Regions from separate parts of the Streptacidiphilus sp. MAP12-33 genome, predicted to be linked through region 2. Evidence: riboswitches for the same ligand, from Rfam matches in the RefSeq annotation. Region 2 holds a riboswitch; the other holds the start of a gene.
What was found. A riboswitch is a leader RNA that binds a small molecule or an ion and turns the genes downstream of it on or off. The one in region 2 is predicted to bind cobalamin.

Region 1 (7,179 bases), on a different contig from region 2:
CTGCGGCAGATGGAGGAGAAGCAGCCGCGGTACGAGGTCGTTCCGAACGAGTAGGACCAGGGCCGCACACGGCGAAGGGCGTTCACCCACCTGGGTGAACGCCCTTCGCCGTGTGCGGCCCTGCGTTGCGTTGCCTGCGTTCCGTTCCTAGAAGTCGTCGTCGAAGGAGACCGAGCCCTCGACGGCGATCTGGTACGCGGAGACGCGGCGTTCGAAGAAGTTCGTCAGCTCCTGGACGTTCTGCAGCTCCATGAAGCCGAACGGGTTCTCCGAGCCGTAGCGGATCGGCAGGCCGAGGCGGGCCAGGCGCTGGTCGGCCACGCACTCCAGGTACTGCCGCATGGACTCGGTGTTCATGCCGGGCAGACCCTCGCCGCACAGGTCCTGGGCGAACTGGAGCTCGGCCTCGACGGCCTCCTCCAGCATGGCGGTGACCCGCTTGCCGAGCTCCTCGTCGAACAGGTCGGGCTCCTCGGCCCGGACGGTGTCGACGACACGGAAGGCGAAGTCCATGTGCATGGACTCGTCGCGGAAGACCCAGTTGGTGCCGGTCGCCAGGCCGTGCAGCAGGCCGCGGCTGCGGAACCAGTACACGTACGCGAAGGCGCCGTAGAAGAACAGGCCCTCGATGCACGCCGCGAAGCAGATCAGGTTGAGCAGGAAGCGGCGGCGGTCCTCCTTGGACTCCAGCGCGTCGATCTTCTCCACGCTGTCCATCCAGCGGAAGCAGAACTGGGCCTTCTCGCGGATGGAGGGGATGCTCTCCACCGCGTCGAACGCGGCCGCGCGGTCCTCCGGGTCGGGGAGGTAGGTGTCCAGCAGGGTCAGGTAGAACTGGACGTGCACGGCCTCCTCGAACAGCTGGCGCGACAGGTACAGGCGCGCCTCCGGGGAGTTGATGTGCTTGTAGAGCGTCAGCACCAGGTTGTTGGAGACGATCGAGTCGCCGGTCGCGAAGAACGCGACCAGACGGCCGATCATGTGGCGCTCGCCCTCGCTGAGCTTGGCCAGGTCCGCGACGTCGGAGTGGAGGTCGACCTCCTCCACGGTCCAGGTGTTCTTGATGGCGTTGCGGTAGTGCTCGTAGAAGTCCGGGTAGCGCATCGGGCGGAGCGTCAGCTCGAAGCCCGGGTCCAGGATGTTCTTCTTGTTCTTGTTCTCGGCAGGGGTGCTCATTACTGGCAGGCCTCGCAGGACTCGGGGTTCTCCAGGGAGCAGGCGACGGCTTCCGCCTCCGCCACGACCTGGGTGGTGGCCGCGCGGGCGATCCGGGTCGCCGGGCGCGAGCGCAGGTAGTACGTGGTCTTCAGGCCGACCTTCCAGGCGTACGCGTACATCGAGCTGAGCTTGCCGATGGTGGGCGCGGCCATGAACAGGTTCAGCGACTGGCTCTGGTCCAGGTACGGCATGCGGGCCGCGGCCAGGTCGATCAGCGCGCGCTGCGGGAGCTCCCAGGCGGTGCGGTAGAGGCGCTTGTACTCCTCCGGCAGGTCGGTGATCTCCTGGGCGGAGCCGTTGCCCTCGCGCAGCTCCTCGCGGGTGATCGCGTTCCACAGGCCCAGGCGCTTGAGGTCCGCCACCAGGTACGGGTTGACCTGAAGGAACTCGCCCGACAGCGTCTCGCGCTTGAAGAGGTTGGAGACCTGCGGCTCGATGCACTCGTACACGCCTGCGATCGACGCGATGGTCGCGGTCGGGGCGACGGCGAGCAGCAGCGCGTTGCGCAGGCCGGTGGTGGCGACACGGGCACGCAGCGCGTCCCAGCGGGCCGGCCACTGGGTGGTCACCGGGAAGTGGTCGATGTGGAGCTCGCCGCGGGCGGCGCGCGTCTCGTCGTAGGCCTCGTGGCGGCCGAGGCGCTCGGCCAGGTCGCAGCTGGTCTCGTAGGCGGCCAGCATGATCCGCTCGGAGATCTTCGTCGAGAGCGCCTTGGCCTCGGCGGAGTCGAACTCCAGCCGCAGCTTGAAGAAGACGTCCTGGAGACCCATCATGCCCAGGCCCACCGGGCGCCAGCGGGAGTTGGACGTCCCGGCCTCGGGGGTCGGGTAGAAGTTGATGTCGATGACCCGGTCGAGGAAGGTCACCGCGGTGCGGACGGTCGCGTCGAGGCGCTCCCAGTCGATCTCGCCGTGTCCGTCCACGAACGCGCCGAGGTTGACCGAGCCGAGGTTGCAGACGGCGGTCTCGGAGTCGTCGGTGACCTCGAGGATCTCGGTGCACAGGTTGGAGGAGTGGACCGTGCGGCCGGGCAGCGCGGTCTGGTTGGCGGCGCGGTTGGAGGCGTCCTTGAAGGTCATCCAGCCGTTGCCGGTCTGCGCGAGGGTGCGCATCATCCGGGCGTAGAGGGTGCGGGCCGCGATGGTGCGGACGGCCTTGCCGGCCTGCTCGGCCTTGACGTAGGCGGCGTCGAACTCGGCGCCCCACAGGTCGACCAGCTCGGGCACGTCGCCGGGGGAGAAGAGCGACCACTCGGTGTCGGCGTCGACGCGGCGCATGAACTCGTCCGGGATCCAGTGCGCCAGGTTGAGGTTGTGGGTGCGGCGCGCCTCCTCACCGGTGTTGTCGCGCAGCTCGAGGAACTCCTCGATGTCCGCGTGCCAGGTCTCCAGGTAGACGCAGGCCGCGCCCTTGCGGCGACCGCCCTGGTTGACGGCGGCGACGGAGGCGTCGAGCGTGCGCAGGAACGGGACGATGCCGTTCGACTGGCCGTTGGTGCCGCGGATCAGCGACCCGCGGGAGCGGACGCGGGAGTAGGACAGGCCGATGCCGCCGGCGTGCTTGGACAGGCGGGCGATCTGCGCGTAGCGGCTGTAGATCGAGTCCAGCTCGTCGAGCGGGGAGTCCAGCAGGTAGCAGGAGGACATCTGCGGGTGCCGGGTGCCGGAGTTGAACAGCGTCGGCGAGCTGGGCAGGTAGTCCAGGCGGCTCATCAGCCGGTACAGCTCGGCGACCTCCGCGACGGACGCGGCGTCGCCGCCGACCTCCAGGCCGCAGGCCACGCGCAGCATGAACTGCTGCGGGGTCTCCACGACCTGGCGGGTGATCGGGTGGCGCAGCAGGTAGCGGGAGTAGACCGTGCGCAGGCCGAAGTACTCGAAGCGGTCGTCGCCCTGCGGGTCGACGACGGCGTCGAGGGCGTCGGCGTGGGCGGCGACGAAGTCGGCGGTGGCGTCGCCGATCAGGCCCTCGCGGTGGCCGACGGCCACGGACGCGGCGAAGCAGGTGGCACCCTGCCCGGCGGCCTCCTCGCGGATCTCCTCGGCCAGCAGGCGCGCGGCGAGGCGCGAGTACTGCGGGTCCTCGGCGATGAGTGAGGCGGAGGCCTCCATGGCCAGGCCCCGCAGCTCGGCGTAGTCGGCCCTGGCGCTGCGGCCGCGCAGTGCGGCGGCGGCGACGCGGCCGGGGTCGACGGCGGGCAGGTCGACGGAGCGCTCGGTCAGGGTGACCAGCAGGGCGGTGCCGGGGGCGTCCCCGCCCGCGTCGGATCCGGGGGCGGATTCCCGTGCGGGCTGGGGCAGGGTGGGGACGGCGGTGTCCGTCATGTACGCGCTCGCTCCTCGTTGGCGGCCGGTGGCTGAGGGTGGTGCTCGGGTGCTCAGTCGGACCACGTGAGAAGGCAGGCGGAAGCAGGGCAGCATGAAGCCAACCCGTCGGCCCACCCACGAGGCCCGGCGTTGCGGCGCCCACGGCCGGGCAGGCCGGGGCGCGCTGACGGCAGGTCGTCGGACTCGCGGGCAGGCCCGATCCAGGCCGGATCGGCGCTCGCTCACCGTTGCGGGGCAGCCCCGGAATTCCACCGGGTTCCCCTGCGTCGACAGCGAGCATGAGCATACATCTAGGGGCGAGCGCGGCGCGCACCACCACATGTTGTGTCGTGCCGGGTGTGTCGCGTAGTCGTTCGACTACGCGGGCCCACCTGGGAGCGTCACGCAGGCGAGCCGTCCAGCTCCAGTGCGTAGGTGAAGAGATGGACCCCGGGGACGGGCGACCAGTCGCGATCGGGGGTGCGGACGAAGCCGAGGCGCTCGTAGATCCGGTGCGCGTAGGTCATCTGCCGCTGCGAGGACATGACGATGCGCGGCAGCTCCAGCTCCCGTGCGCGGGCGATGACGGCGTGGACCATCAGTTCGCCGATGCCGCGTCCGCGGGCCGTCGGCTCCGGGGAGACGGCCAGCATCCGGAACTCGCCCTCGCGGCCGTGTGCGAGGTCCGCGTACGGGGAGCCGGGCGGGGCGAAGGTGACCGAGCCGAGCACTGCTCCGTTCTCCTCGTCCACGGCGACCATCAGCTCCGCCTTCTCGGCCCGGTCCCGGGGGTCGCGCAGCAGCTTGGCGTAGTCGCCGTCGCGCTCGGTGTGGCCGTCGGTGATGAAGGCCTCGGCGACGAGGTGACCTGCGGCGTCGTATTCGGCGGGCTGGGCGGTGCGGACGATGATGCTCATCCCTGAAGTCTGCCTGACGCCTCCGGGGGGCTCGGGTGGGGGTCGCCGGAAGGCGCGACGGAGGGTGACGTGCCATGGTCGTTGAGTGATGAACGGGATGAGCCGGCGACGCGTCGGCGCTGTGGTGGCCGGAGCGATAGCCGCGGGAGCGTTGGCTGTGCTGCCCGTGTCGGCGGCACAGGCGGCACAGGCGGCACCGGCTCCCGCGTGCGCCGGGGCGGCCCGGTCGAACCCGGTGGCGGTGACCCTCGGCGGCGTCCGCTCCGCGTACCCGGTGGGCGGACCGTGGACGAGCATGCGGCTGACGCTGCGCAACCGCACCCGCGCCGTCTGCGGCCGGCTCGATCCGGTGCTGGTCTACGGCGCGCGCAACCGGACCCTGCGCCGCGACGCGGTCCGCCTGGAGACACTGACCGGCAACCGCTGGCGCGCCGTGCCGCTGCGGACGGCGCTGGGCGAGCTCACCGGCGCGGTCGGCCCGGCCCAGGGACTGCGGCTGCGCCCGGGCGCGTCGGTGACCCTCACGGTGCGCATGCGGTTCACCCGGAGCGCGCCGCGCGGGCAGTGGCTTTCCCTGGCCGTCGCATACGCCCCGATGGAGGCGAAGGGCACCAGCGTCGACTGGCCGGTCGGGGTGACGAACCCGGCGTACTTCCGGGTGGTCCCGGCGCGGCGCACGCATCGGGCCGCCTAGGTTCCGCCGAGGCCGCGCCGACCGCGCGGAGCGTCCCGCCGCTCAGCCCTCGGTCAGGTGCGGGCGGATGTTCCAGCAGTCCAGTGTGAGGGCTCCCTTCGCGTCGCGGAGCCAGCGGGTGACCGAGGTGTTGGCGACCGCGCCGTCACGGGCCAGGGTGGTGAGATCGGTCTCCTGGAGGTCGTCGATGACGTGCCGCAGCAGCATCACCACCGCGTCGTGGGCGACCACCAGGACGCGGCGGTCGGGTTCCGCCTCGTAGAGGTCGCGCAGCGCGCTGCGGACGCGCAGGGCGACGTCGGAGTGCGACTCGCCGCCCGGGGGGCGCCAGCGCAGTTCGCCGAGCAGACGGCGGCGGGCCGCCTCCTCGGGGTGGCGCAGCTCGATCGCCGCGGAGGTGAGCATCTCCAGCAGGCCCAGTTCGCGGTCGCGCAGACGTTCGTCGGTGCAGAGCTCGGGCAGCGGGAGCCCGGCCCGGTCCAGCTCCTCGACGACGAGTGCCGCGGTCTGCTGGGTGCGCAGGTAGGGAGAGACCCAGAGGCTGTGCGGCAGCCCGTCGTCGCCGCGGCCGGCGAGCCAGCGGCCGAGCGCCCGCGCCTCCTCGCGGCCGAGCTCGGTCAGCGGGAGGTCGGCGTCGCGGCAGCTGATGCCCACGTCCAGCGCGCCCACCGCCTCCGCGGCATGGAAGGCGGCGTTCGCGGTGCTCTGGCCGTGGCGGACGGCGGTCAGTGACAGGGGGCCGGGCAGCGCGGGGAACAGCCGCCTCGGCGCCGTGCGCAGGGCTCCCGGGCTTCGGTCCGTCGGTGCTTGGTCGGTCAGTGACACGTCGCCCCCTGGGGATCGACTGGGCCCGCCGCGGGAGTGCGAACGGGCCGCCGTCCCAGTGTGCGGGAGCGGGCGGCCCGTTCTAAGGGCGCATCAGGTGGTGACGGGGGCGATCACCTCAGGACCGTGCTCCGGGTCGCCGCTGACCGGTGTTTTGTCCTCGACGTCGGCGGTGTAGTCGGCGGTGACCGTCTCGTCGACGCCCTCCGGGGACTTCACGGCCTTCAGGAGCAGGGTGAGCACGACCGCGATGGCCAGGTTCAGTGCGAGCGCGGTCACGCCGATGTAGCCGATCTGGCCGATCACCGGGATGTTGGCGGCGCTGCCACCGAAGTGCGAGCCGGGCTTGCCGGCGGCGGCGACTCCGTAGGCCTTCCAGGTGCCGTAGGCCATGCCGGCCGCCCAGCCGGCGAGCAGCGCCCAGCGGTGGAACCACCGGGTGAACAGCCCGCCGACGATCGCCGGGAAGGTCTGCAGGATCCAGATGCCGCCCAGCAGCTGGAGGTTGATCGAGAACTGCTTGTCGATGCCGAGCACGAAGCCCAGTGCGCCGAGCTTGACCACCAGGGAGACCAGCTTGGCCACCTTGGTCTCCTGCGCCGGGGTGGCGTCCGGCTTCAGCAGGTCCTTGTAGATGTTGCGGGTGAACAGGTTCGCGGCGGCGATGGACATGATCGCCGCGGGCACCAGCGCGCCGATGCCGATGGCGGCGAAGGCGACGCCGGCGAACCAGCTCGGGAACATCTGCTGGAACAGCTGCGGGATGGCGAGCTGGGAGTTGTAGCCCTTGACGCCCTTGCCCACGCCGGCCGAGATCGCCATGAAGCCCAGCAGTGAGAGCAGGCCCAGCATCAGCGAGTAGGCCGGCATGACGGCCAGGTTGCGGCGCACGGTGAGCCGGTTCCTGGCGGCCATCACGCCGGTGGCCGAGTGCGGGTACATGAACAGGGCCAGCGCCGAGCCGAGGGCCAGGGTGGCGTACGACCACTGGGCCTGCGGTCCGGGGATCATCGAACCGCGGGGCTTGCCCGTGGCGGGGTTGGTCCTGGCCATGGCGGTGGCGGCGTCGTGGAAGATGTGGCCGTAGCCGCCGAGCCGGATCGGGATGTAGATGATCGCGACCAGGACCACGACGTAGACCAGGGTGTCCTTGACGAAGGCGATCAGCGCGGGGGCGCGCAGGCCGGAGCTGTAGGTGTAGGCCGCCAGCACCGCGAAC
Region 2 (7,179 bases):
GCGCGGCCCTCCGGCGCCGACTTCCGCTTGGGCACCAGGAGTTCGGCGGTCCCGGCGGCGTCGGCGGCGAGCAGCGCGGCGGCCTCGGCGACGCTGGGCGTGCCGAGGGCCGCAAGCGGCGCGTCGGAGGGGTTCGGCACGGCGACGGTGGCGAGCTCGTCGGCGGTGAAGAACCGCACCGGGACGCCGAGTTCGGCGGCAGCTGCGAGCAGGCCGGGCTCCTCGGCCTTGGCGTCGGCGCTCGCCAGACTGTGCAGGGAGCGCGGGTCGAGGCCCGCGTCGGTGAGGGCGGCGTGCACCAGCCCGAGGATTTCCTCGGCCGGGGCGCCCTTGCTGGCACCGACCCCGACGACCAGGCTGGGCGTGAACAGCCGCACCGTGGGCACGTCGCCCTCGGGCACGAGGCTGTCGCCGACGACGATCGTCGGGGCGTCGGCCGGGGCGTCCGGCGTGACGTTCGCCGGGAGGGCCGGGAGCGGGAAGAGCTCCGCGCCGACCAGGCGGACCGGATCGCCGTCCAGCAGGGCGCGGCTGACCGCCGCGAGGTCGCCGCTGACGGGCAGTCCGAGCGTGTCCAGGCCCGGGACAGCGGTCGCGTCGGTGGCCGTGGTGATCACGGGCCGCGCGTCGAGCGCCGCCGCGACCCGCGCCGCCAGCTCGTTGGCGCCGCCCTCGTGGCCGCCGAGGAGGGCCACGGCGAAGCGGCGGGACTCGTCGACGCAGACGACGCCCGGGTCGGTGTGCTTGTCGGAGCTCTCGGCGGCCAGCAGCGGCGCGAGCAGGCGGACGGTCGCGCCGGTGGCGAGGAAGCAGACCAGCTGCGTGCACTCGGCGAAGGCCGTGCGGACGGACTCGCCCACGGGCCCCTGGTACAGGCGGCAGTCGTCGGGCCCGAGGGCCTCGGCCAGCTCGGTGGCGGCCCGGCGGCCTGCGGCGGTGGCGGCGATCAGGCCGATCACTTCGCTACTCCCTGCGGTGCGGTGGTGGCGGGGCGGGTGCCCCAGAGGACGAAGACGGGGTTGGTGGCGGCGAGGCGGGTGACCTCGCCCGGCAGCGGGGCCAGCCGGTTGGCCTGCAACTGGACGCCCTCGACGGCCAGCCCGGCCTCGCGCAGGGCGCGGCGCGCCTCCGGCACCCGGTCGAGGGCGGCCAGGGTGACGACGACCGTGCGGCGGGCCCGGGCGGCGGCCAGGGCGACGACGGCGGCCAGGTCCGCTCCGCCGCCGCCGACGAAGACGGCGTCCGGGTCCGGCAGTTCGGCGAGCGCCCCGGGTGCGCGGCCGTGGACGACGGCGACCGCGTGGGCGACGCCGTGGGCGGCGGCGTTCGCGCGGATGCGCTCCACCCCGTCCGCGTCGCGTTCGACCGCGACGACGGCCGCGCCGAGGCGGGCGCACTCGACGGCGACGGAACCGCTGCCCGCGCCCACGTCCCAGACCAGCTCGCCCGGGCGCGGGCCGAGCCGGGCCAGGGCGAGGGCGCGGACCTCCGCCTTGGTCAGCATCGCGTCGCGGTGGGCGAAGGCCTCCTCCGGCAGCGCCCAGCCGCCCTCGGGAGCGCCCTGGTACCCGGCGACGGTGCGCATGACCGCCGCGACGGGCGGCGCGGTGTCGGCGAGGCTCAGCACGACGTTGACGGCGGGCCAGTCGCGGGCGGCGGCCTCGGCGGGAGTCAGCTCGACCACGCTCTCGGCCGGTCCGCCGAGGTCGGCGGCGACGACGAGGCGTCGACGCAGGCCCGGCATGGCCGCGAGTGCCGCGCCGAGCTCGGCGGGTCCGGCACCGGGCGCGGTGAGGACCGCGACCTTCCGCTGCGAGCGGCAGATGTTGAACGTGGGCCGCGGGTCGCGGCCGTGGGCGCTGACGACGACGGCGTCGTCCCAGGGCACGCCGAGGCGCGCGAAGGCGTGGGCGATGCTGCTCACGCCGGGGCGCACGTCGAGCGCGTCGGCGCCGAAGCGTTCGGCGAGGGCGCGGACGATGCCGAAGAACCCGGGGTCACCGGAGGCGAGGACGAGGACCCGGGCCTCCGGGTCCTTCGTCCGGAGGCCGGTGACGGCGTCGAGCGCGGGCGCGAGCGGACCGAGCGCCAGCGCCCGGTCCGCGGGCACGTGTGCCGCGTCGAGGTGGCGACGGGCGCCGAGCACCAGGTCGGCCTCACCGACGAGAGCACTGATCTCATCAGTGAGCGACGCACTGAGGACGCTGATCACTGCGAGCCGGGCTCGTTCGCCCCCGCCGTCCGCAGCTGCCGGCGCGCCGCACGGTCCGCCTTGCGGAAGGTGTGGAAGTGCCCCGGGTGGTAGAGGTGCGAGCGGGTGCCGTGGGCGCCCAGCGCGGGGCCGACCAGGAAGAGCGTGTGCTTCCACAGCCGGTGCTCCTTGACCGTCGCCTCCAGCGTGGCGATGGTGCAGGTCAGCAGCAGCTCCTCCGGCCAGGTCGCCTGGTACGCGACCACGACCGGCGTCTCGGGCACGTAGCCGCCCTCCAGCAGCTCCTCGACCAGCTGCTTGCTGCGGGCCGCCGAGAGGAAGATCGCCATCGTGGTGCCGTGGCGCGCGAACTCGCGCACCTCCTCGCCGGGCGGCATCGGCGTCTTGCCACCGCCCAGGCGGGTCAGGATCACGCTCTGCGCGACCTCCGGGATCGTCAGCTCCCGCTGCGCGATCGCGGCGACGGCCGCGAACGAGGAGACACCGGGAACGATCTCGGTGTCCAGACCGAGCTCGCGGCAGCGGTCCAGCTGCTCCTGCACGGCGCCCCACAGCGACGGGTCGCCGGAGTGGATCCTGGCCACCTTCGTGCCGTCCTGCGCGGCCCGCCCGTAGACGTCGAGCACGGCCTCCATCGGGATCAGCGAGGAGTCGAGGATCTCCGCACCCTCGCGGGCGTGCTGGAGCACCTCCTCCTGGACCAGGCTGGCTGCCCAGATCACCACGTCCGCCTCGGCGATGGCGCGGGCGGCGCGGAAGGTGAGCAGATCGGCGGCGCCCGGACCGGCGCCGACGAAGGTGACCCTGCCGCGGCTCTCGAGACTCGTGTCGCTCACAGCTTTCCCCCTCGGCCTTCGCGGCGCACCGGTGCGATCAGCGTGGACAGATACGGCAGTTCGGCGGGCAGCGGGGTCCCGGCGGCGCTGACCTGCTCGTCCGTCAGGCCCAGCGCGGCGCCCCACACGGCGTCGGCCTCCCGGCCGGAGTCGCGCAGCGCGGCGGCGACCTGCTCGGCGAATCGGCCGAACTTGTAGGCGACGACCGTGCCGGGGCCGGCCAGGGCCTCCTTCAGCACCTCGGCGCCGGCGGTGACGGGCACCAGGGTCAGCGGCTCGGTGCCCTCGGCGAGGACCGTGCCGCTTCGGGAGGCGAGGTCCTGCATCGCGGTGATCCCCGGGACCGTCTCGACCGTCAGGTCCTCGACCAGCTCCCGCAGCGTGTGCGCGAGGTAGGTGAAGGTGGAGTACACGTTCGGGTCGCCGATCGTCGCGAAGGCGACCGTCCCTCCGTCGCGCTCGCGCAGCAGCTCGGCGACCCGCGCGCCGGCCGCGTCCCACGCGGCCTCGCGCCGGGCCCGGTCCTCGCGCTCGTTCAGGGCGAACACCACCCGCACGATCTTCGCGGAGTCGGCGTGGTGCCGGACGGTGGCCTCGGCGCGCCCGAGCTCGCCGGTGTCCATGACCGGGACGACCACGGCGTCCGCCTCGCGGAGCACGCGTACGGCTTTGACGGTGACGAGTTCCGGATCACCCGGGCCCATGCCCACGCCGACCAGGCGTGGGCCAGACGCGCGTTCGCGCACGGCAGCAGTCCTCACTCGGGGTCCGCGCCCCGGCTCGTGGTGACGGCGGCCAGAGTTCCTGGCTCACGGGACGGCCTCGCCGTTCCCGCTGACAGTGGCGGGACCGCGCCGGAATCGCACCGGACTTCCTCGTCATTGCCGCCGTTGAATCAAACGGGCACCGCCCGTTCTTCTTGGGTCGTGAAATCCCACCATGCTGCGCGTATGGCAGTCAACCGGACCACTTGTGGGCTGAACCACGTCCCGTGACGCTCAGTCGCGGAGGTCGCCGTCCACGTAGACCCAGGCGCCGTCCTCGCGGCGGAAGCGGCTGTTCTCGTGGAGGACGCCGCTCGCGCGGCCCTCGCGGAAGTGCGCGCGGAACTCGACCGTGCCCTGCTGGTGGAACGGGCCGCCCTCGGTCGTGGTCACGATCTCCAGGCGCTCCCAGCGGAGCTCGGGCTCCAGGTCGATCGCCGGCGGGCGCGTCTCGGGGGCCCAGGTGCGCAGCAGGTAGGGGACGTTCCGCTCGGCGAAGGCCGAGAAGCGGGAACGCATCAGGGCCTCGGCGGTCGGGGCCTGGGCGTTGCCCGCGTGGAAGGGGGCGCAGCAGAAGGCGTACGGGCGGCCGGTGCCGCAGGGGCAGAGGGCGGTGCGGGTCATGAGGTCATTCTGCCGCGTGGGCACGGGCCTGCCGCACGAGGCGGAGGGCGACGGAGGGTGCGGCGGTCCAGTGCAGGTGGAGGTAGGAGGCGTGGAGGGTGGGCGAGGTGAAGCCCTCGGTGGTGAGGGTGCCGTCGTGGCCGCGCCAGCCCCAGGCGGGGGCCGGTCCCGCACCAGGAGTGGTGCGGGTGCGGTGGAACTCGTGGCCCGGCAGACGCAGGCCCGCCGGGGCGAGCGGGCTGTCGGAGAGGGCCACGGCCTCGCGGTAGCCGAGGGTCAGTCGTGGCGACATCTCCGCCTCGGCGTCGACGACGCCGCACATCGGGCGGCCGTCGAGGGTGCGGCAGAGGTAGAGCAGGCCGGCGCACTCCGCCGCGATCGGTGCTCCGGACGCCGCGAGAGCGGTGATCTCGTCGCGGAGCGCCTGGTTGGCGGAGAGCTCGGAGGCGTAGACCTCGGGGAAGCCGCCGCCGATGACCAGCGCGGACGCGCGCTCGGGCAGCTTCTCGTCGTGCAACGGGTCGAAGGAGACCACCTCCGCCCCGGCGGCGGTGAGCAGCTCCGCGTTCTCGGCGTAGGAGAAGGAGAAGGCAGCACCGCCCGCCAACGCGATCACGGGACGCGGCTGTGACGCGTGCTCAGGATCGAGAGCACCGATCTCCTCCAACGGATCCCACGGCAGGTCCGGCAGGGCGGGCGCGCTGCGGGCCAGCGCCAGCAGCGCGTCCAGGTCCACCCCGGCGGCCACCAGCTCGCCCATCGCGCGGACGGCGTCGAGCGCCGCCGCGTCCCGCTCCACCGCCGGCACCAGCCCCAGGTGCCGCGACGGCGTCGCCACCGCCCCGGAACGCCGCAGCGCGCCCAGCACCGGCACGCCGCCGCCCTCCTCCAGCGCCTCCCGCAGCAGCGCCTCGTGCCGGTCCGAGGCCACCCGGTTCAGGATCACCCCGCCGAGCCGCACCTGCGGGTCCCACGAGGCGAAGCCGTGCACCAGCGCCGCCACCGACCGGCTCTGCGAGGAGCCGTCCACGACCAGCACCACCGGCGCCCGCAGCAGCTTCGCGACATGCGCCGTCGAGGCCAGCTCGCCCCGCCCGCCGGCGCCGTCGAACAGCCCCATGACGCCCTCGACGACCGCCACGTCCGCGCCCACCGCCCCGTGCAGGAACAGCGGCGCGACACGCTCCGGGCCGCTCAGGAAGGCGTCCAGGTTGCGGCCCGGACGCCCCGTCGCCAGCGCGTGGTAGCCGGGGTCGATGTAGTCCGGCCCCACCTTGTGCGGCGAGACGGACAGGCCCCGCGCCGTGAGCGCGGCCATCAGGCCGGTCGCCACGGTCGTCTTGCCCGTGCCCGAGGCGGGCGCGGCCAGGACGACGCGCGGCACGGCCGTCACCACTCGATGCCCCGCTGCCCCTTGCGGCCCGCGTCCATCGGGTGCTTGACCTTGGTCATCTCCGTCACCAGGTCGGACGCGGCCACCAGCTTCTCGGGCGCGTAGCGGCCGGTGATCACCACGTGCTGCGAGCCGGGACGGTTCGCCAGCACCTCCAGCACCTCGTCCACGTCGATCCAGCCCCAGTGCAGGGGGTAGGTGAACTCGTCCAGGACGTAGAACCGGTAGGTCTCGGCCGCCAGGTCGCGCTTGACCTGCTCCCAGCCCTCGCGCGCCGCGTCCTCGGACTCGGCGATCTCCCGCTGGACCCAGGACCAGCCCTCGCCCATCTTGTGCCAGGCGACCGTGCCGCCCTCGCCGCTCGCGCCCAGCACCTTGAGCGCGTGCTCCTCGCCCACCTTCCACTTGGCGGACTTGACGAACTGGAACACCCCGATCGGCCAGCCCTGGTTCCAGGCGCGCAGCGCCATGCCGAACGCGGCGGTGGACTTGCCCTTGCCGGGCCCGGTGTGGACGGCCAGCACGGGCAGGGTGCGGCGCTGACGTGTGGTCAGGCCGTCGTCGGGCACGCTGGTGGGCTGTCCCTGGGGCATCGCTAGGCCGCCTTCTTCTGCATCGTCATCGTCTGTACGAGCGCGGTCATGCTGTCCGCGCGCAGCTCGTCGAGCCGGACCGCCGGGGCCTGGAGGAGCCCGGCCAGCTCGCCGGCCAGGCCGAGCCGCACCGGGCCGCTCTCACAGTCCACCACGACGCTCGCGGCGCCGGACGCGGCCAGCAGCCCGGCGGCGCGCCGCGCGTCGTCCAGCGCGGAACGGGCGCCGGTCGCGCGGCCGTCCGTGACCAGGACGACGAGCGGACGCCGCAGCGGGTCGCGCAGCCGCTCGACGCGCAGCGTCTCGTGCGCGCGCAGCAGCCCGGCCGCCAGTGGGGTCTTCCCTCCGGTCGGCAGCAGCTCCAGCCGCGCCGCGCCCGCCTCGACGGACGAGGTGGGCGGCAGCACCAGCTCGGCCGAGGCGCCGCGGAAGGAGATCATCCCGATCTTGTCGCGCCGCTGGTAGGCGTCCATCAGCAGCGACAGCACCGCGCCCTTGACCGCGGACATCCGCTGCCGGGCGGCCATCGAGCCGGAGGCGTCGACGACGAACAGGACGAGGTTGCCCTCACGGCCCTCGCGCACCTGCTGGCGGAAGTCGTCGCGGCGCAGGACCAGCGCCCGCCCGTCGCGCCCGCGCGCCAACTGGTGCGGCGCGGCGGCCTGGAGGGTGGCGGCCAGGTGCAGACGCTGGAGCGCGCCGGACGGGCGCGCGGCGCGGATGGTGTGCCCGCCGTCCGTCTCGGCGCGGGAGCGGC

Region 1: linked by a shared signal. The riboswitch ahead of ABH931_RS06440 (ribonucleoside-diphosphate reductase subunit alpha) and the one ahead of cobI (precorrin-2 C(20)-methyltransferase) in region 2 are both predicted to bind cobalamin.

What each region holds. Positions count from the first base shown of each region.
Region 1 covers NZ_JBGCCA010000004.1:111,488-118,666, reverse strand. Annotated here, with positions in the region: gene def (peptide deformylase) at 1-54, shown strand, start outside; gene ABH931_RS06445 (ribonucleotide-diphosphate reductase subunit beta) at 148-1,176, opposite strand; gene ABH931_RS06440 (ribonucleoside-diphosphate reductase subunit alpha) at 1,176-3,542, opposite strand; cobalamin riboswitch at 3,696-3,877, opposite strand; gene ABH931_RS06435 (GNAT family N-acetyltransferase) at 3,926-4,441, opposite strand; gene ABH931_RS06430 (hypothetical protein) at 4,539-5,135, shown strand; gene ABH931_RS06425 (histidine phosphatase family protein) at 5,178-5,960, opposite strand; gene mctP (monocarboxylate uptake permease MctP) at 6,054-7,179, opposite strand, start outside.
Region 2 covers NZ_JBGCCA010000013.1:79,724-86,902, forward strand. Annotated here, with positions in the region: gene cobJ (precorrin-3B C(17)-methyltransferase) at 1-959, opposite strand, end outside; gene cbiE (precorrin-6y C5,15-methyltransferase (decarboxylating) subunit CbiE) at 956-2,212, opposite strand; gene cobM (precorrin-4 C(11)-methyltransferase) at 2,209-3,048, opposite strand; gene cobI (precorrin-2 C(20)-methyltransferase) at 3,045-3,794, opposite strand; cobalamin riboswitch at 3,824-3,974, opposite strand; gene ABH931_RS15290 (YchJ family protein) at 4,047-4,436, opposite strand; gene ABH931_RS15295 (cobyrinate a,c-diamide synthase) at 4,441-5,829, opposite strand; gene cobO (cob(I)yrinic acid a,c-diamide adenosyltransferase) at 5,826-6,422, opposite strand; gene ABH931_RS15305 (putative cobaltochelatase) at 6,425-7,179, opposite strand, start outside.